One region of the Actinomadura sp. genome, then DNA from elsewhere that is predicted to be linked to it. Evidence: riboswitches for the same ligand, from Rfam matches in the RefSeq annotation. Region 1 holds a riboswitch; the other holds the start of a gene.
The links. Region 1 has a riboswitch for glycine ahead of gcvP (aminomethyl-transferring glycine dehydrogenase). Riboswitches for the same ligand answer to the same signal wherever they lie in the genome.

Region 1 (9,597 bases):
GAACCACCGACCGCGCGACGGGTGCGCGCGCGGTGCACAGCCGCACGGCCGGCCCGCTCCCGGCCGGCCGGCAGCCGCCAGGGGAGCGGGGGAGGGGTGAGCCCGGCGTGATCGCGTTGATCGGCCTCGTGATCGGGGTGGTGCTGGGGCTGATGCTGCAGCCGGACGTGCCGCTGTGGCTGCAGCCCTACCTGCCCATCGCGATCGTGGCGGCGCTCGACGCCATGTTCGGCGGCGTCCGGGCGCGGCTGGAGGGGATCTTCGACGAGAAGGTCTTCGTGGTCTCGTTCGTCGGCAACACCGTCATCGCCGCGCTGATCGTGTTCTTCGGCGACCAGGTCGGCGTCGGCTCGCAGCTGTCCACCGGCGTCGTGGTCGTGCTCGGCATCCGGATCTTCTCCAACGTGGCCGGGATCCGGCGGAAGCTGTTCGGCGCATGACCGGGAGTGAGCGGGAAGCGCGCCCGGAGGGGCTGCGGGGGCTCCTCGCGCTGTTGCGCCCGCGGGTCACCGCCGGGCAGATCGCGGGCGGCCTGCTGTGCCTCGTCCTCGGGTTCGCGGTCACCGCGCAGGTCCGGTCGACGCAGCGGGACTCCACGTTCGCCACCGCGCGGCAGGACGAGCTCGTGGGGATCCTGGCCGATCTGGGTCAGCGGTCCGAGCGGCTGCGGGCCGATCTGCGCGACCTGGAGGCGACCAAGGCCGGGCTGGAGCGGGACGCCGCGGGCGGCAGCGCCCTGGAGGAGGCCCGCGAGCGGGCGACCACCTACGGCCTCCTCGCCGGGACGCTCCCCGCCGAGGGCCCCGGCATCGAACTGCTGATCAGCGACCCCGGGGACCGCGTCAAGGCGATCGACCTGCTGGACGCGCTCCAGGAGCTGCGGGACGCCGGCGCCGAGGTCGTCCAGGTGAACGATGTCCGCGTCGGCGTCGACACCTACTTCATGGACGACCGCAACGGCGTCCGGATCGACGGGCGGCTGCTCTCCCTCCCGTACCGCTTCCTCGCCATCGGCGACCCCCACACGATGACCACCGCGCTCAACATCCCCGGCGGCCTCGTCAGGACGCTGCGCGGAGCGGGGGCGACCGTCCTGATCACCCCGCGCGCGAAAGTGGCCGTCGGCGCGGTACGGTCTCCCTAGAGGGAACGGGGGGAACGGCAAACCGGACGGCCGGCCCATGCGTCGTGATCGGGGCGGGTCCGCGCGGCGGCGTAGACCTGCGATCATCGACGAATGTAGTTTGGTCCAGCCGGTTCACCGTTCCAGTTGACCCCTCGGGCAATACCCGCTTAAGTTGCGGCGACCGTCGCCGTGCGCGGGCGGTGAGCAGGACCGTGGCCGGGGGCGGGTCCCCGGCGTGGGTTGGGTGAAGGATGCGCGTGGCGCAGGCGGCTCCCGCTGCGGCGGGGCGCCCGCATGCGGCACGCCGATGGTAGGAGGCCGAGCCGATCGATGCCGAGCGTCTACTGCACGCAGTGCGGTCACGCCAACCCGGATGATGCCCGCTTCTGCTCGAACTGCGGCACTCCGCTGACCCGGAGTCCGGCCGCTCCGCCGCCGTACCGCGAGTCGCCCGGCGAGTCCACGTCCACGATCTCCATCGGCGGGTTCGAGGCGCTGGACACCGACACGGGCGCCGAGGAGCAGGCCGGCCCCGACCAGATGGCGATGGAGGCGCTGCCCCCCGGCACCGCCCTGCTCGTCGTCAAGCGCGGCCCGAACGCCGGCAGCCGGTTCCTGCTCGACAAGGACCGCACGTCCGCCGGGCGCCACCCCGAGAGCGACATCTTCCTGGACGACGTCACCGTGTCCCGGCGGCACGCCGAGTTCACCCGCCAGGGCGGCACCTTCTCCGTCCGCGACGTCGGCAGCCTCAACGGCACCTACGTCAACCGGCAGCGGATCGACCAGGCCGGCCTGTCCGGCGGCGACGAGGTGCAGATCGGCAAGTTCCGGCTGGTGTTCCTGACGAACCCGGCGCACGGCTGACGGAACGGGAGGGGCGTTGAACGCGGAGCCTGCCCGGTCCCCGATGACGATCGGGGACGTCCTCGGGCTGCTGCGGCCCGAGTTCCCCGACATCACCATCTCCAAGATCAGGTTCCTGGAGTCCGAGGGGCTCGTCGAACCGCGCCGCAGCCCCTCCGGCTACCGCAAGTTCTGCGACGCCGACGTGGAGCGCCTCCGGTTCGTCCTCACCGCGCAGCGCGACCACTACCTGCCGCTGCGCGTGATCCGCCGGTATCTGGAGGCCCGCGACCGCGGTGAGAGCGTCCCCCCGCTCGGCGCTCGCGAACCGTCCCGGCGCCGCCCCCGCACCCTCGTGGCCGCCGACACCACCGCCCCCGACCCCGCCGTCCGGCTGACCCGCCGCCAGCTCCTGGACGGCGCCGGCATCGACGAGGCGCTCCTCACCCGCCTGGAGGAGTACGGCCTCGTCCACCGCACCGGCGCCCACTACGAGGGCGACGCCCTCGGCATCTGCCGGATCGCCGCCGCGCTCGGCGAGTTCGGCTTCGAGGTCCGGCACCTGCGGGCCGTCAAGGCCGCCGCCGACCGCCAGGTCGCCCTGATCGAGCAGATGGTCGCCCCGCAGCTGCGCCGCCGCGGCCGCGGCGCCCACGAGGAGGCCGCCGAAACCGCCCGCGAGATCGCCGCGCTGTCGGTCAAGCTCCACGCCGCCCTGGTCAGCGCCGGGCTCAGCGAAAGCCTCGACCACTGATCATGCCCGCCGCGGAGGATTTTCCCGCCCCGGCGGCGCGACGAGCTGTCCGGCCCTGGGTGTACGTTGGCTACATGGTTCGGTCAGGAATCGATCCGCTGCGAGTGGTGATCGAGAACGCGAGAACCAGCAGGGAGCCGCTGTGAAGCAGATGGAGGTCGTCGGCGTCCGGGTCGAGATGCCCTCCAATCAGCCGATCGTCCTGTTGAAGGAGACGGAGGGCGATCGCTACCTGCCCATCTGGATCGGGGCGGTCGAGGCGACCGCGATCGCCTTCGCGCAGCAGGGGGTGCTGCCCGCCCGGCCGCTCACCCACGACCTGTTCCGCGACGTCCTGGACGCCCTCAGCGTCCAGCTCCGCACCGTGAACATCACGGCCCTGCGCGAGGGGATCTTCTTCGCCGACCTGATCTTCTCCAACGGCGTCGAGGTGAGCGCCCGCCCGTCCGACTCCATCGCCCTGGCCCTGCGCACCGGCGCCACCATCTTCGCCAGCGAGGACGTCCTCGAAGAGGCCGGCGTCGCCATCCCCGACGAGCAGGAGGACGAAGTGGAGAAGTTCCGCGAGTTCCTCGACACGATCTCCCCGGAGGACTTCGGCCGCGCCGGATAGCCCGCCGCCCCCAGCCCTCTGATCGCAGCTCGCCGGCCCCGGTTTCCCGCCCGCCCGGGGTGACGGCGCCAGGGAACCCCTGATCCCCGCCCCTCCCTCTTTCCGGCTCAGCCCGAGACAGAACCCGCGCGGTCGCAGTGGGGCTCCTGTGCACCTCGTTCAGGGCTCGCCGCCGCGGCCTGGAGCCGAAGCCGCCCGCGCAAGGGCGGTTGGTGGCGGCTTGGGGGAGGTTTGTCATAAATGCCACATCGTCCTGGAGCTGGTGGTTTTTGACGGCGGCCCATCGGGGTAGGAGTGCACAGGTGGCGGAGGTGCGCAGTTTGCCCACGTGAAGCCGGTTCATCCGGGCATGCGACGCGCCGACGGTGAACGTTGACCACACCCTGACCGGCACCTACCGTGCTGGTGGAACACCCGTGGTGTAATTCGTCAAACCCCCTTGACGAACCGCCACGGGATGATAGAAGCCGGAGGTCCGCGTGGCGGTGAGCAGCGGCGAGGGCAAGGCGACCCCCGACAGGCACATGGCGTCCCGCCGTGCCGGAGAGCAGGGCCTGCTCTTCGACACGCAGGTGTCCGTGCCGCCGGAGGATGTCGGCTACCGCGGCCCGACGGCGTGCGCCGCGGCGGGGATCACCTACCGGCAGCTCGACTACTGGGCGCGGACGAAACTGGTGGAGCCGAGCGTGCGCGCCGCGCAGGGCTCGGGCAGCCAGCGGCTGTACAGCTTCCGCGACATCCTGGTGCTCAAGGTCGTGAAGCGGCTGCTCGACACCGGCGTGTCGCTCCAGCAGATCCGGACGGCCGTCACGCACCTGCGGGATCGCGGCGTGCGGGACCTCGCGCAGATCACCCTGATGAGCGACGGCGTCAGCGTCTACGAATGCACGTCGGCGGACGAGGTCGTCGACCTCCTCCAAGGCGGCCAGGGCGTGTTCGGCATAGCGCTCGGACGCGTCTGGCAGGAGGTCGAGGGCAGCCTCGCCGAACTCCCCGGGGAACGGGCCGCCGCGGACCCTCCCCACCACCCCCACGATGAGCTCGCCAACCGCCGGCGGGCGCGCCGCACCGGCTGACGCTCAGAGCGCCTCCTTGCGCTGCAGGTAGGCGAACGCCCCCCAGCCCGGCAGCACCGGCAGCCAGAGAGTGAAGAGCCGGTACAGAAGGACCGCGGACGTCGCCGTCTCCGCGGAGAGCCCCGAGATCGTCAACGCGAGGGTGAGAGCGCCCTCCACGGCGCCCAGGCCGCCCGGCGTCGGCGCCGCCGAACCCACGGCGTTCGCGGTGAGGAACACCAGCACCACCGTCGTCCACGGCAGCGAACCGCCGAACGAGCGGATCGAGGAGTCCAGGCACAGGACGAACGCGAGCGTGAGCAGCACCGTGCCGCCGATGCCGGTGAACAGCTTCGTCGGGGACTGGAGCACGTCCACCAGCCGGGGGACCACGCCCGAGAACATGCTCTTCAGCCGCGACGTGACCACGCGGCGGACGCGGGGCACCGTCAGCGTCAGGCCGGCCAGAAGCCCCAGCGCCAGCACCGCGATCACGATCGTCCGGGACGGCGCCAAGTCCTGCGTCGCCTTCGCGGTCGAGCCGGTGAGGAACCCGAACAGGACGAGCAGCAGGATGTGCGTGACCATCCCGACCAGCTGCGACGCCCCCACGCTCGCCACAGCGAGCGCCGGCCGCACCCCCGAGCGCTGCAGGAAGCGGGTGTTGACCGCCACGCCGCCCACCGCGGCGGGCGCGACGAGCTTCACGAACGACGCGGCGACCTGCACCAGGACCGTCCGGCCCAGCGGCAGGCGCTCCGGGACGAAGCCCATCAGCATGAACGCCGCCGCGACATAGCTGAGCACCGCCGCGCCGAGGGCCGCGGCGACCCAGTGCCAGCTCGCCGTGGCCGCCAGGTAGCCGACGTCCAGGCTGGTCACCTGCGGGATGACGATGTACGCGGCGAACGACAGGGCCACCACGCTGACGATCGTGCGGGGCCGGAACCGCTCCAGCCGCGCCGGCGCCGCCTCGACCTCCGGCTTCAGCCGGACGATCTGCTCCCGGATCCGGGTCAGCAGCTCCCGGTCGCGCCGCAGCGCCTGCCGCGTCGTCCGGGACAGCGCCACCCGCTGCAGCAGCGGCACCGCCCCGCCGAGCGCCTCCTCGCCGAGCACCGACGCGGCGGTCCGCACCGCCCGCTCCGGCCCGGCCCGCAGCGCCAGCGTGGTGAGCAGCTGCGCCAGATCGAGCCGCAGCGCCAGATCGCCCGCCGCCGTCTCCCCGGCGCGCAGGTCGGTCACGTAGGCGAGGCCGTCCTCGCCGATCAGCAGCGCCCCGTCCTGCAGCCGCCGGTGCGCGAGCCGGCCCCCCTGCATCGCCCGGAACTGCCGCCATATGTCGGTGAGCAGCTCGTCGGTGACCTCCTCGTCGGGGACGTCGCCGAGCCGCCGCCCCGGCACGTGCTCGTAGGCCAGCAGCGCCGCCTCCGTGCCGACCTCGCAGGTGCCGGCCAGCCGCGGGGTGCGGGCGCCCGCCGCGTCCACCGCGTACGCCATCAGCGACTCCTGCTCCAGCGACCGGCGCAGCGACCGCAGCGTCCGCCCGCTGGTGGCGCCGCGCAGCCGCAGCAGCCGCCAGATCCGGTACAGCAGCCCGGCGGTCTGCTGGTCGCGGTCCAGGACGCGGACCTCCAGGTCCCAGTCGCCGTGGACGCCCCGGCAGGCGGGCGGGCGGGCGCCGTACCCGCCGCCGCCGGGCGCGAGGACGACGCCGTAGCGGCGCCCGTCCTCGGTGTCGTCGGAGGGCTCGTCGAGCCGCGCGCCCCGCTTCGGCCGCAGCCCGAGCCGCTCCAGCGACGCCACCACCGCCCGGCCCGCCGGCCGCGGGTTCGGCGTGCCGACCGCGTACAGCGTGCCGTGCCCGATGGCGCGGCCGAGGCAGTAGGTGGCGGCGAGCGCGGCGACGGAGGCGTAGGACGCGGTGAGCCCGGTCAGCGCCGCCAGCCCGATCATGGTCCAGGTCGCGGCCTGCCAGCGGGCGCGGCCCGCCATCCCGACCGCGCTCACGAACGCGATCACGGGCGCGATGTCGGTGTGCACGGGCGCGGTCTCGGTGCCGCCCCAGATCAGCGAGTCGAGCACGCCGCCCGGTGCCGCCCGCACCACCAGGTCGTCCAGGCCCACCGTGATCCCGAACGCGATCACGGCGGCGAGCAGCGCGATCGCGACGCGCGTCCCGTCCTTGCGGAACAGCCGCTCGACGGCGAACGCGATCGGCACCGCCAGCACCCCGAAGCTCGACACCAGCGTCGCCAGCGTCAGCAGCAGCCGCGGCGCGTGCGCGGTGCCCTCCGCGATGTCGGTCTGCAGGCCGTGCGTGGTCTGCTGCGCGATCGACACCAGCAGCATCACCGCCGCCAGCCCCACCACCGACGCCGCGAACCTGATCGCGTCGGACGGCCGGCGGATCCGGTCGGGCTGGGCGGGCTCGTCGACGGGCACGCCGGCGGTCGCGCCGTGCCGCGGGCGCACCGTGCCGTCGTGGGTCTGTGTCACGCCGTACCGCCGCCCTGACCGTCCGCCATCGTGATCAGCGTCCCAGAATCCGGGGCGCGGCGTCGAGTGCCGTCCCGGCCCCCGGCCGGTCGCGCGTGCACCTCGCAGCCCCATCTCCGTCCCCGTGGCCCGAGGTCCGTCTTGTCCCAGGTGAGTGAGCACATCGTACCGGCCGGTACCACCCGGGGCGGTGGGGACGGCACCCGTGTCCGCGCGGGGGAGGCCCCCACCCGCCGGGGCCCGGGACGACCGCCCGGACCCGGCTTTGGGTAGGGTTTCGTCAGGACATGCCGTCGACCCTGGGCGGGAGAGACCCCGTGCAGCCAGCGCGGGGCGCCGAAGGGGCAACCTCCCCGGAACCTCTCAGGCAAAAGGACCGCTCGGGCGAGGCACCTCTGGAAAGCAGGCGTCGATCCCCGCGGGCGGGGAAGGCGGCTCACCGAAGGGGAAATCCCGCCGCGCGGGTGAAGCTCTCAGGTGCCGATGACAGAGGGGGAGACCTGCCGCCGGCCCGCGCCGGCGGCGGACCTGAGCGACCGCAGCAGCCAGGAGGCTCTCCATGACCGCCCAGTTCTTCGCCCCCGTGGCCGCGCCGCAGCGGCCGCGCGCCGTGTTCGCCGACCGGCACATCGGCCCCGGCCCGGACGACCACGCCCGGATGCTGGCCGCCATCGGCTACTCCGGCGCCGAGGCGCTGATCGACGCCGCGGTCCCCGCCGCGATCCGCACCGGCCGCCCGCTGGACCTGCCGCCCGCGCTCAGCGAGTCCGCCGCGCTGGACCGGCTCCGCGAGCTGGCGTCCCGCAACACCGTGCTGACGTCCATGATCGGCCTCGGCTACCACGGGACGACCACCCCCGGCGTGATCATGCGGAACGTCCTGGAGAACCCCGGCTGGTACACCGCCTACACGCCCTACCAGCCGGAGATCTCGCAGGGCCGGCTCGAGGCGCTGCTGAACTTCCAGACCGTGGTCGCCGACCTGACCGGGCTGCCCGTCGCGAACGCCTCCCTGCTGGACGAGGGCACCGCCGCCGCCGAGGCGATGGCCCTCGCGCACCGCGTGTCCAAGCGCAAGGAGCCCGGGACGTTCCTCGTCGACGCCGACGCGCTCCCGCAGACCGCCGAGGTCATCCGGACCCGGGCGGTCCCGCTGGGCATCGAGGTGGTGACCGCAGACCTGTCCGAGGGGCTGCCGGACGGCGACTTCTTCGGCGTCCTGCTGCAGTACCCGGGCGCGTCCGGGGCCGTCCGCGACCTGGCGCCGGTCATCGCGCAGGCGCACGAGCGCGGCGCGAAGGCGGTCGTGGCCGCCGACCTGCTGGCGCTGACGCTGCTGCGCCCGCCGGGCGAGTCCGGCGCCGACATCGCCGTGGGCTCCGCGCAGCGGTTCGGCGTCCCCTACGGCTTCGGCGGCCCGCACGCCGGCTACATGGCGGTCGGCGAGGGCATCCAGCGGCAGCTGCCCGGACGCCTCGTCGGCGTGTCCGTCGACGCCGACGGCGCGACCGCCTACCGGCTGGCGCTGCAGACCCGCGAGCAGCACATCCGCCGCGAGAAGGCCACCAGCAACATCTGCACCGCCCAGGTCCTCCTCGCCGTGATGGCGGGCATGTACGCCGTCTACCACGGCCCGGAGGGGCTGGCCGCGATCGCGCAGCGCGCGCACCGCCGCGCCGCCGAGATCGCCGCCGGGCTGCGCGCCGCCGGCGTCGAGGTCGTGCACGGCGCGTTCTTCGACACCGTCCTCGCCCGCGTGCCCGGACGGGCCGCCGAGGTCGTCGCCGCGGCCCGCGAGCGCGGGATCAACCTGCGCCAGGACGGCCCCGACCGCGTCGGCGTCGCCTGCGACGAGACCACGCTGCCCGAGCACGTCGCCGCCGTCCTCGACGCGTTCGGCGCCGCCCCCGCCGGCGACGCCGCCGAGGCGATCCCGGACGCGCTGCGCCGCGAGAGCCCCTACCTCACCCACCCGGTCTTCCACGCGCACCGCTCCGAGACCGCGATGCTGCGCTACCTGCGCCGCCTCCAGGACAAGGACGTCGCGCTCGACCGGTCCATGATCCCGCTCGGCTCCTGCACGATGAAGCTGAACGCGACCGCCGAGATGGAGCCGATCACCTGGCCGCAGTTCGCGGACATCCACCCGTTCGCGCCCGTCGACCAGGCCGCCGGCTACCTCGAGCTGATCGGCGAGCTGGAGGACGCCCTCGCCGAGATCACCGGGTACGCGAAGGTGTCCGTCCAGCCGAACGCGGGCTCGCAGGGCGAGCTGGCCGGGCTCCTCGCGATCCGCGGCTACCACGCGTCCCGCGGCGAGGAGCACCGCGACGTCTGCCTGATCCCCTCCTCGGCGCACGGCACCAACGCCGCCAGCGCCGCCATGGCCGGGATGCGCGTCGTCGTCGTGAAGTGCGACGAGGGCGGCAACGTGGCGCTGGACGATCTGCACGCCAAGATCGACGAGCACCGCGGCCGGCTCGCCGCGATCATGGTGACCTACCCGTCCACGCACGGCGTCTTCGAGGAGACGATCACCGAGGTGTGCGGCGCCGTCCACGAGGCGGGCGGCCAGGTCTACGTCGACGGCGCCAACCTGAACGCGCTCGTCGGCCTCGCCCGCCCCGGCGAGTTCGGCTCGGACGTCTCGCACCTCAACCTGCACAAGACGTTCTGCATCCCGCACGGCGGCGGCGGGCCCGGC
Region 2 (9,597 bases), on a different contig from region 1:
GCGACGAACACGGCGTCGACGGACGCGCGGCCCTTCTCCGTCCAGTAGACGTCCTGGAGGTGCAGGATGAGCGCGAACTCGTCCAGGACGAGGGCGGAGCCCATGCCGAACACTGCGGCGGCCGCGACGCTCAGGCCCGTGTAGGCGTCCGGTACGGCGAGGCTGCCGACCCCGCCCGCCAGCATCAGGACGACGCCGAACACGACATGGTGGATGTGCACGTCGCCGGCGGTCACGTTGTTGAACCACCAGCGCACGTCCGCCCGGATCAGCCGGACGTTCACCCGCGTCAGCACGAAAGTGATCAGGAACGCGACGAAGAAGCCGAACAGCGGGAGCCGCCCGGTCGCCACGATCCGTTCGTCGAACATCTCGATCATCTGCCCCCCGCTGCCTCCATGATGCACCGTGACATGCGCGGATATCGTGGGACCCGGCCGATCGACGACGATCGAGGAGAACACCGACGTGAGCCGCATCGTGGACCGCTGCGACCCCGGGTACCGGGCCTGGATCGCCGAGGCGATCCGGCTGGTCGACGCCGACGCCAACCGCAGCGCGGACACGCACCTCCACGTGTTCCCGCTGCCGCCGGAGTGGGGCATCGACCTGTACCTGAAGGACGAGTCGGTCCACCCGACGGGTTCGCTGAAGCACCGGCTCGCGCGGTCGCTGTTCCTCTACGGGCTGGCCAACGGCTGGATCCGCGAGGACACCACGGTCATCGAGGCGTCCAGCGGGTCCACGGCGGTGTCGGAGGCGTACTTCGCGCGGCTGCTCGGCCTGCCGTTCATCGCGGTGATGCCCGCCTCGACCAGCCCGGAGAAGATCCAGCTGATCGAGTTCCACGGGGGCCGCTGCCACCTGGTGGACGACCCGTCCGCGATCTACGACGAGGCGCGGCGGCTCGCGGCCGGGTGCGGCGGGCACTTCATGGACCAGTTCACCTACGCCGAGCGCGCGACGGACTGGCGCGGCAACAACAACATCGCCGAGTCGATCTTCGAGCAGATGCGGCTGGAGCGGTTCCCGGAGCCGTCCTGGATCGTGGTCGGCGCGGGCACCGGCGGGACGTCCGCGACGATCGGCCGGTACGCGCGCTACCGGCGGTTCCAGACGCGGCTCGCCGTCGTCGACCCCGAGGGCTCGGCGTTCCACGGCTCGTTCGCCGACGGCGACCCGGACCGGACGGCGGCCGGCTCGCGGATCGAGGGCATCGGCCGGCCCCGCGTGGAGCCGTCGTTCCTGCCGACGGTCATCGACCGGATGATCCGGGTGCCGGACGCGGCGTCCGTCGCGGCGATGCGCTGGACGGCCGAGGTCAGCGGCCGCAACGTGGGCGGCTCGACCGGCACCAACATGTGGGGCGCGGCGGAGCTGATCGCGGAGATGCGGGCGCGCGGCGAGCGCGGCAGCGTCGTCACTCTGATCTGCGACGGCGGCGAGCGCTACTCCGGCACCTACGGGTCGGACGCGTGGCTCGCCGCGCAGGGCCTCGACATCGAGCCCTACCTCGCCGCGCTGAACGATTTCCGGAAGACGGGCGAGATGCCCGCTATCCCGTGACGGTGACGGGGTTCACGAGGTCGGCGTAGATCAGCAGGCCGCCCATGACGATCAGCACGACCGCCATCACGTACGTGACCGGCAGCGCCTTGGCGACGTCCACGTAGCCGGGGTCGGGCCTGCGGAAGATCTTCGCGAACGCCTTCTTCACGGCCTCCAGCAGGGCGCCGGCGATGTGGCCGCCGTCCAGCGGGAGCAGCGGGACGAGGTTGAACAGCCCGACCGCGAGGTTCAGCGACCCGAGCAGCATCACGAAGAACGACACCTTCTCGGCGCCGGTGTAGTCGTGGGACGCGGCGACCTCGCCGCCGATCCGGCTGACGCCGACGACGCCGACCGGCCCGTTCGGGTCGCGCTTCTCGTCGCCGAACGCGGCGTTCCAGACGCCGACCATCTTCTGCGGCATCCGGAAGAGCGCGCCCGCGGTGCGCGCGGTCAGGTCGGTCATCGTGCTCGCGACCGCGCCCGGCCCCTGCCGCTCCATCGCCTGCGCCGGCGTGATGCCGAGGAACCCGACGTTGACGATCTTGTCGGGGTCGTCCAGGTCGTGCATCTGGTTGCGGGTGATCGGCACGTCGAGCCGCAGGTTCCGCCCGCCGCGCTCGACGGTCATCGGGACGGTCCTGCCGCCGCTGTCGCGGATCAGCACCCGCAGCTCGTCGTAGTCGTCGATCTTCTTGCCGCCGAACGACACGATACGGTCGCCGGCCTTCAGCCCGACCTGCGCGGCCGGGGTGGGGGCGGCGTTCGCCGGGCAGTCCTTCAGCTGCGACTGGCTGGCGGGCACCATGCAGTCGTGGACCTGCTCGATCACCGGCTGCGGCTGCTTGACGCCGATCCCCATCAGCAGGATCGCGAAGAACATCACCGCGAGCACCAGGTTCATCGCGGGGCCGCCGAACATGATGAGCATCTTCTGCCACCACTTCTTGGCGTAGAACACGCGGTCCTCGTCGCCCGGCCTGATCTCCTCCATCGCGGCGCCGCGGGCCGACTCGATGAGCCCCTGCCACGGGCCGGTGCTGACCTGCCGCACCTGCCCGGGGGCGTCGCCCTTGCGCGGCGGCAGCATCCCGATCATGCGGATGTAGCCGCCGAGCGGGATCCACTTGACGCCGTACTCGGTCTCGCCCTTGCGCCTGGACCACATCGTCGGCCCGAACCCGACCATGAACTGGGTCGTCCGCACCTTGAAGAGCTTGGCGAAGGAGAAATGCCCGAGCTCGTGCAGCGCGATGGACACCAGCAGGCCGAAGAACAGGATCAGCATTCCCGCCAGGTAGACCATCCGGCGTGCCCTTCAACTCGTGCGCCCGCGCTCACCGCGGGTGATCTCGGGTGACCAACTCAGGGTACGTTACGGAACCCGATCCGGTTTAAGTCAACCGAGACTGCGCGGACGCCCGTTTGATGCGAGTTGCTAAACCGGGCCCGCGGCATTGGCACGCGCCGCGATATCCGCGCGCCGCCCCGCCCGCGCATCATGGGCCGGTCCCGTCCCCGGTGCACGGAGGTCCACCTTGAAGCTCGGTCATGTGGCGGTGCTGGCGCTCGTGCTGGCGCTCAGCGGATGCGGCGGCTCCGGCGACGGCGGCTCCGGCGACGGCGGCTCCGGCGACGGCAAAGGCGCACCGCCCTCGCCCGCGGCCTCGGCACCGGCGTCGGCGCCGTCCGGCGCGCCCGGGAAAGGCGGCGCGCCGACGCCCGGACCGTCCAGCGCGGCCGAGAGGTTCAACGACTGCATGCACCGCCAGGGCGTGAAACTGCCGAGCCCGAACCCGTCGACGACGCCCGGCAAGGCGGAGCTGGAGAAGATGAAGGCGGCCCTGCGGGCGTGCGTGAGGTCGCTGTCCGCGTCGCCGTCGCCGGCGGGCTGACGGCGGGTGGTCGCGGGGCAGGGCCGCTGCTAGATTTGCGGTCAGCCGTTGATCCCGTGCGGGAGAGTCCCACGCAGCCGGCGTGGGGCGCCGAAGGAGCAAATCCTCCCCGGAACCTCTCAGGCCCACGGACCGCACGGGCCAGGCGACCTCTGGAAAGCGGGGACCCGGTCCCCCGCCGAAGGTGAAAGCCCGCGTGCAGGCGGGTGAAGCTCTCAGGCGCAGATGACAGAGGGGGAGGCACCGAGACGCCCGGTGCGCGAGTGGGACGATGGACCACGCGCCCGTGACGAAGGAGCCGAACCGATGTCCGCCGAGTCAAAGTCCGCCGAGCCGAAGACCACCCCGCTGCACGAGGTCCACCGGGACCTCGGCGCGAACATGGTCGACTTCGCCGGCTACCTGATGCCGCTGCGCTACAGGAGCGAGACGGCCGAGCACGAGGCCGTCCGCACCGGCGCCGGGCTGTTCGACCTGTCGCACATGGGGGAGATCTTCGTGTCCGGGCCGGGCGCCGGGGCGGCCCTCGACTACGCGCTGGTCGGGAACCTGTCCCCGATGGCGGTCGGCAAGGCCCGCTACACGATGCTCTGCGCGCCGGACGGCGGCGTCCTCGACGACCTGATCGTGTACCGGCTCGCCGACCGGGAGGCGGCGGGAGGCGGCCGCGGGGGCGAAGCGCAGACCTGGATGGTCGTCGCGAACGCCGCGAACACCGCCGTCGTCCGGGACGCGCTGACCGAGCGGGCGGCGGGCTTCGAGGCGGTCGTCGACGACCGCTCCGACGCCTACGCGCTGATCGCCCTGCAGGGCCCGCGCTCGCAGGAGATCCTCGAACGGTTCACCGAGGCGACGCTCGCCGGCCTCAGGTACTACGCGATCCTGGCGGACCGGGTCGCGGGCGTCGACGCGCTGGTCGCCCGCACCGGGTACACGGGCGAGGACGGCTTCGAGCTGTTCGTGGACGCCTCCGACGCGGTCCCGCTGTGGCGGGCGCTCGCCGCGGTGGACGGGGTCGTCCCGGCGGGGCTCGCGGCGCGCGACTCGCTGCGCCTGGAAGCGGGCATGCCGCTGTACGGCAACGAGCTGACCGCCGAGACCAACCCGTTCGAGGCGGGCCTCGGCCGGGTCGTGAAGCTGGACAAGCCCGTCGATTTCGTGGGCAAGGCGGCCCTGGCGGCGCAGGCGCAGACCCCGCCGGGCCGTAGGCTCGTGGGACTGGCCGCGCGCGGGCGTCGCGCGCCGCGGAAGGGGTACCAGGTCGTCACGTCCGGCGGCACGCCGTGCGGGGTGGTGACGAGCGGCGCCCCTTCGCCCACACTGGGCAAGCCGATCGCCCTGGCCTACCTCGACAGCGGCGTCGAGGAGTCGGGCCTGGCCGTGGACGTCCGCGGCCGGCACGAGCCGGTGGACGTGGTCGACCTGCCGTTCTACAAGCGTCCCTGAAAGAGAGAGAACATCGTGAGCGTTCCGGAGCAGCTCCGCTACAGCGAAGAGCACGAGTGGGTGTCCGGCCTCGGCGGCGAGGACGGCATCGTCACCGTCGGCATCACGGCGCACGCCGCCGACGCGCTCGGCGAGATCGTCTACCTCGAGCTGCAGCCGTCCGAGGGCGACACCGTCGAGGCGGGCGAGCCCTGCGGCGAGGTCGAGTCGACCAAGTCGGTGAGCGACCTGTACTCCCCGGTCAGCGGCGAGGTCACCGCGATCAACAGCGCGGTGGTGGACGAGCCGAAGGTGATCAACGACGACCCGTACGGCGAGGGCTGGATCTTCAAGGTGCGGATCTCCGACGAGCCCGGCGACCTGCTCGACTCGGCCGCCTACGAGAAGCTGATCGAGGAAGCATGAGCCTCTACGACTCCCTCGCGGCGGCCGATCCCGAGGTCGCCGAGGCCGTCGCCGCGGAGCTGCGCCGCCAGCAGTCCACGCTGGAGATGATCGCGTCGGAGAACTTCGCGCCGGTCTCCGTGCTGGAGGCGCAGGGCTCCGTGCTGACGAACAAGTACGCCGAGGGCTACCCGGGCAGGCGGTACTACGGCGGCTGCGAGTACGTCGACGTCACCGAGCAGCTCGCCATCGACCGGGCGAAGGCGCTGTTCGGCGCCGAGCACGCGAACGTCCAGCCGCACAGCGGGGCGCAGGCCAACACGGCGGTGTACTTCGCGCTGCTGCAGCACGGCGACACGATCCTGGGGCTCGACCTCGCGCACGGCGGCCACCTGACCCACGGGATGCGGCTGAACTACTCGGGCAAGACGCTGAACGTGGTGCCGTACCACGTCCGCGCCGAGGACGGCCTGGTCGACATGGACGAGGTCGCCTCGCTCGCGGCCGAGCACCGGCCCAAGATGATCGTGGCGGGCTGGTCGGCGTACCCGCGGCAGCTCGACTTCCCGGCGTTCCGCAAGATCGCCGACTCGGTCGGGGCGCTGCTCATGGTCGACATGGCGCACTTCGCCGGGCTCGTCGCGGCGGGGCTGCACCCGTCGCCGGTCCCGCACGCGGACATCGTCACGACGACCACGCACAAGACGCTCGGCGGCCCGCGCGGCGGGCTGATCCTCGCCCGCGAGGAGTTCGGCAAGAAGATCAACTCGGCGGTGTTCCCCGGCATGCAGGGCGGCCCGCTGGAGCACGTGATCGCCGCCAAGGCCGTCGCCCTCAAGATCGCCGCGTCGGAGGAGTTCAAGGCCCGGCAGGCCCGCACCGTCGAGGGCGCGAAGCTGCTCGCGGAGCGCCTCCTCGCCGAGGACTCCGCCAAGGCGGGCGTGAAGGTCCTCACCGGCGGGACGGACGTCCACCTCGTCCTGGTCGACCTGGTGGACTCCGACCTCACCGGGCGCGACGCCGAGGACCGCCTGCACGACGTCGGCATCACGGTGAACCGCAACGCGGTGCCGAACGACCCGCGCCCGCCGATGGTCACGTCCGGCCTGCGCATCGGCACGCCGGCCCTCGCCACCCGCGGCTTCACCGCCGACGACTTCGCGGAGGTCGCGGACGTGATCGCGCTCGCCCTCCAGCCGTCCTTCGACCGCGACGCCCTCGCGGCCCGGGTGAAGGCGCTGGCGGACGAGCATCCCCTGTATCCCGACCTGTGACGTCTCCGCGCCCCCTCCCGCCACCGGGAGGGGGCGCAGCTACAACGAGGTAGCTCATGGCCATCAGCGTCTTCGACCTGTTCAAGATCGGCATCGGCCCGTCGTCGTCCCACACCGGCGGCCCGATGGCGGCGGCCCACCGTTTCGCCCGCGGCCTGGAACGCGACGGGCTGCTGGAGAAGACCGCCTCGGTGCGGGTCGTGCTGTACGGCTCGCTGGGCCTCACCGGCAAGGGCCACGGCAGCGACAAGGCCGTCATGCTCGGCCTGGAGGGCGACAAGCCGGAACTGGTCGACGTGGACCGGGTGGACGAACGCCTGGCGGCGATCCGCGAACGCGGGGCGCTGCGCCTCTTCGACGACCACGACATCCCCTTCGTGGTCAACGAGCACCTGCGCTTCGAGCGCAGGGAGTCGCTGCCCGGCCACCCCAACGGCATGCGCTTCACCGCCTACGCCGGCGGCGGCGAAGAGCTGCGGTCCAAGGTCTACTACTCGGTCGGCGGCGGTTTCGTCGTGGACGAGAACGCCACCGGCGCCGACCGCATCAAGGCCGACGACACCGTCCTCCCCCACCCGTTCGACACGGCCGCCGCCCTCCTCGACCGCTGCCGCGAGACGGGCCTGTCCGTCTCCGCGCTGATGCTGGAGAACGAGACGGCGTTCGGCCGCACCCCCGAGGAGGTCCGCGAGGAGCTGCTCGCCCTCTGGCGCGTCATGCAGGACTGCGTGGCCCGGGGCTGCACCCGGGAGGGCCTCCTCCCCGGCGGGCTGAAGGTGCGCCGCCGCGCGCCCCAGCTCCACCGCGGGCTCTCGGCCGAGAAGGCGTCCGACCCGCTCCACGCGATGGACTGGGTCACCCTCTTCGCGCTCGCGGTGAACGAGGAGAACGCCGCCGGCGGGCGCATCGTCACCGCCCCCACGAACGGCGCCGCCGGCATCGTCCCGGCCGTCCTGCACTACTACGACCGCTTCCTGCCCGGCGGCGACGAGGGCATCGTCCGCTTCCTCCTCACCGCGGGCGCGATCGGCGTCCTGTTCAAGCAGAACGCCTCGATCTCCGGCGCCGAGGTCGGCTGCCAGGGCGAGGTCGGCTCCGCCTGCTCCATGGCCGCCGCCGGCCTCACCGAGGTCCTGGGCGGCACCCCCGAGCAGGTCGAGAACGCCGCCGAGATCGGCATCGAGCACAACCTCGGCCTGACCTGCGACCCGGTCGGCGGCCTGGTCCAGGTCCCCTGCATCGAGCGCAACGCGATCGGCGCCATCAAGGCCATCAGCGCCGCGCGCATCTCGCTGCGCGGCGACGGCCGCCACTTCGTCACCCTCGACAAGGCCGTCAAGACCATGCGGGACACCGGCCGCGACATGCTCGACAAGTACAAGGAGACCTCGCGCGGCGGCCTGGCCGTCAACGTCATCGAATGCTGACCCCGGACATCGCCGCCAGGCGGCGGGCGAGCCGGGCGGCGGCGGCCCGCAGCTCGGCGGGCTCCAGCACCTCGGCCTCGAAGCCCAGCCGCACCACGTGCACGGCGAGCCAATCGAGATCGTCCCCGCCCGCGATGAGGACGCACCAGCCGTCGCGGTCCTCCTCGACCCGGCCCACCTGGGGCGGCACCAGCTCCCGCACCCGGCCGGCCTCGGCCCGCAGCCGCACCCGGGCGAGGTGGCGGTACGGCGCCTCCGTGACGGAGCGCTGGACGTAGGCGACCGGGTCCGGATGCTCCCGCGGCCGGAAATGCCAGGTCGTCGCCGCCACCTCGCGCATCCGGTCGAGCCGGAACGTGCGCCAGTCGCCGCGGTCGACGTCCCAGGCCATCAGGTACCAGCGGCGGGCGGTGGCGACCATCCGCACCGGCTCCACCGTGCGCTCCCGCTCCCCGCCGCCGGGGGCGGCGTACCGGAACCGCACCCGGACGGCGTCGCGGCAGGCCCGCGCGAGCGTCACGAGCACCTCGGCGTCGATCTCGACCCCGGGGCCGACGAGGGTCTCGGTGGCGCCGTGCACCGCGCGCACCTCGGCGCGCAGCCGGGGCGGCATCACCTGGTCGAGCTTCGCCAGCGCCCGCAGCGCCGCCTCGCCCGCCCCGGCGACCGTGCCGCCCGAGGCCATGCGCAGGGACACCGCGGTCGCGATCGCCTCCTCGTCGTCCAGCAGCAGCGGCGGCAGCCGGGTGCCCGCGCCGAGCCGGTAGCCGCCGCCGACGCCCGCCGCCGCGCGGACGGGGTACCCGAGCGCGCGCAGCCGCTCCACGTCGCGGCGCACCGAGCGGTCGGTCACCCCGAGCTCGGCGGCGAGCTCGGCGGCGGTCCAGGACGGCCTGCGCTGCAGCAGCGCGAGCAGCCGCAGCACCCGCTCGGTCGTCGCCTCAACGGTCACGCGGTCATCGTGGCACACATCGCGGAACGTTCCTGTCCGCAATTGGGGGAAGGCTGGGTGCCATGACGTGGAACACCATGCTCCGGGACCAGATCGCCTGGCACTGGGACAACCAGCTCCGCCCCCGCCTCGACGGGCTCACGGACGACGAGTACTTCTGGGAGCCGGCCCCCGGCTGCTGGAGCGTCCGCCCGCGCGGCACCGGCACCGCACCGGTGCGGGCCGGGGCCGGCGCGATGACGATCGACTTCGCGTTCCCGCCGCCCGACCCGCCGCCGTTCACGACGGTCGCCTGGCGGCTCGCGCACGTCATCGTCGGCGTGCTCGCGATGCGCAGCGCCTCGCACTTCGGCCGCGCGGCCACGGACTACGACACGTTCGAGTACGCCGGGACCGCCGCCGGGGCGCTGGCGCAGCTCGACGCCGAGTACGCGACCTGGCTGGCGGGCGTCGAGTCCCTGGGCGAGGAGGGCCTGGCGCGCCCCTGCGGGCCCGCCGAGGGCCCGTACGCCGAGGAGCCGATGGCGACGCTCGTCCTGCACATCAACCGGGAGCTGATCCACCACCTCGCCGAGGTGAGCCTGCTCCGCGACCTCTACCTGCACACCCGACGGGAGGCGAGCTGACATGGCCCGCGACGTACAGATCACCTTCGACTGCGCCGACCCGGC

Region 2: another riboswitch for glycine. It lies ahead of gcvT (glycine cleavage system aminomethyltransferase GcvT); the one in region 1 lies ahead of gcvP (aminomethyl-transferring glycine dehydrogenase).

Annotation. Positions count from the first base shown of each region.
Region 1 is NZ_JBIQHY010000039.1:24,018-33,614, reverse strand. It holds gene ACIWVC_RS16065 (small basic family protein) at 108-440, shown strand; gene ACIWVC_RS16060 (DUF881 domain-containing protein) at 437-1,144, shown strand; gene ACIWVC_RS16055 (FHA domain-containing protein) at 1,457-1,993, shown strand; gene ACIWVC_RS16050 (MerR family transcriptional regulator) at 2,010-2,726, shown strand; gene ACIWVC_RS16045 (bifunctional nuclease family protein) at 2,869-3,339, shown strand; gene ACIWVC_RS16040 (MerR family transcriptional regulator) at 3,819-4,415, shown strand; gene ACIWVC_RS16035 (YbhN family protein) at 4,419-6,893, opposite strand; glycine riboswitch at 7,188-7,282, shown strand; gene gcvP (aminomethyl-transferring glycine dehydrogenase) at 7,453-9,597, shown strand, end outside.
Region 2 is NZ_JBIQHY010000080.1:503-10,099, forward strand. It holds partial or broken gene ACIWVC_RS23750 (hypothetical protein) at 1-380, opposite strand, end outside; gene ACIWVC_RS23755 (PLP-dependent cysteine synthase family protein) at 469-1,566, shown strand; gene ACIWVC_RS23760 (M50 family metallopeptidase) at 1,556-2,854, opposite strand; gene ACIWVC_RS23765 (hypothetical protein) at 3,087-3,443, shown strand; glycine riboswitch at 3,493-3,588, shown strand; gene gcvT (glycine cleavage system aminomethyltransferase GcvT) at 3,750-4,889, shown strand; gene gcvH (glycine cleavage system protein GcvH) at 4,905-5,294, shown strand; gene glyA (serine hydroxymethyltransferase) at 5,291-6,547, shown strand; gene ACIWVC_RS23785 (L-serine ammonia-lyase) at 6,604-7,974, shown strand; gene ACIWVC_RS23790 (helix-turn-helix transcriptional regulator) at 7,961-8,926, opposite strand; gene ACIWVC_RS23795 (DinB family protein) at 8,989-9,552, shown strand; gene ACIWVC_RS23800 (VOC family protein) at 9,554-9,597, shown strand, end outside.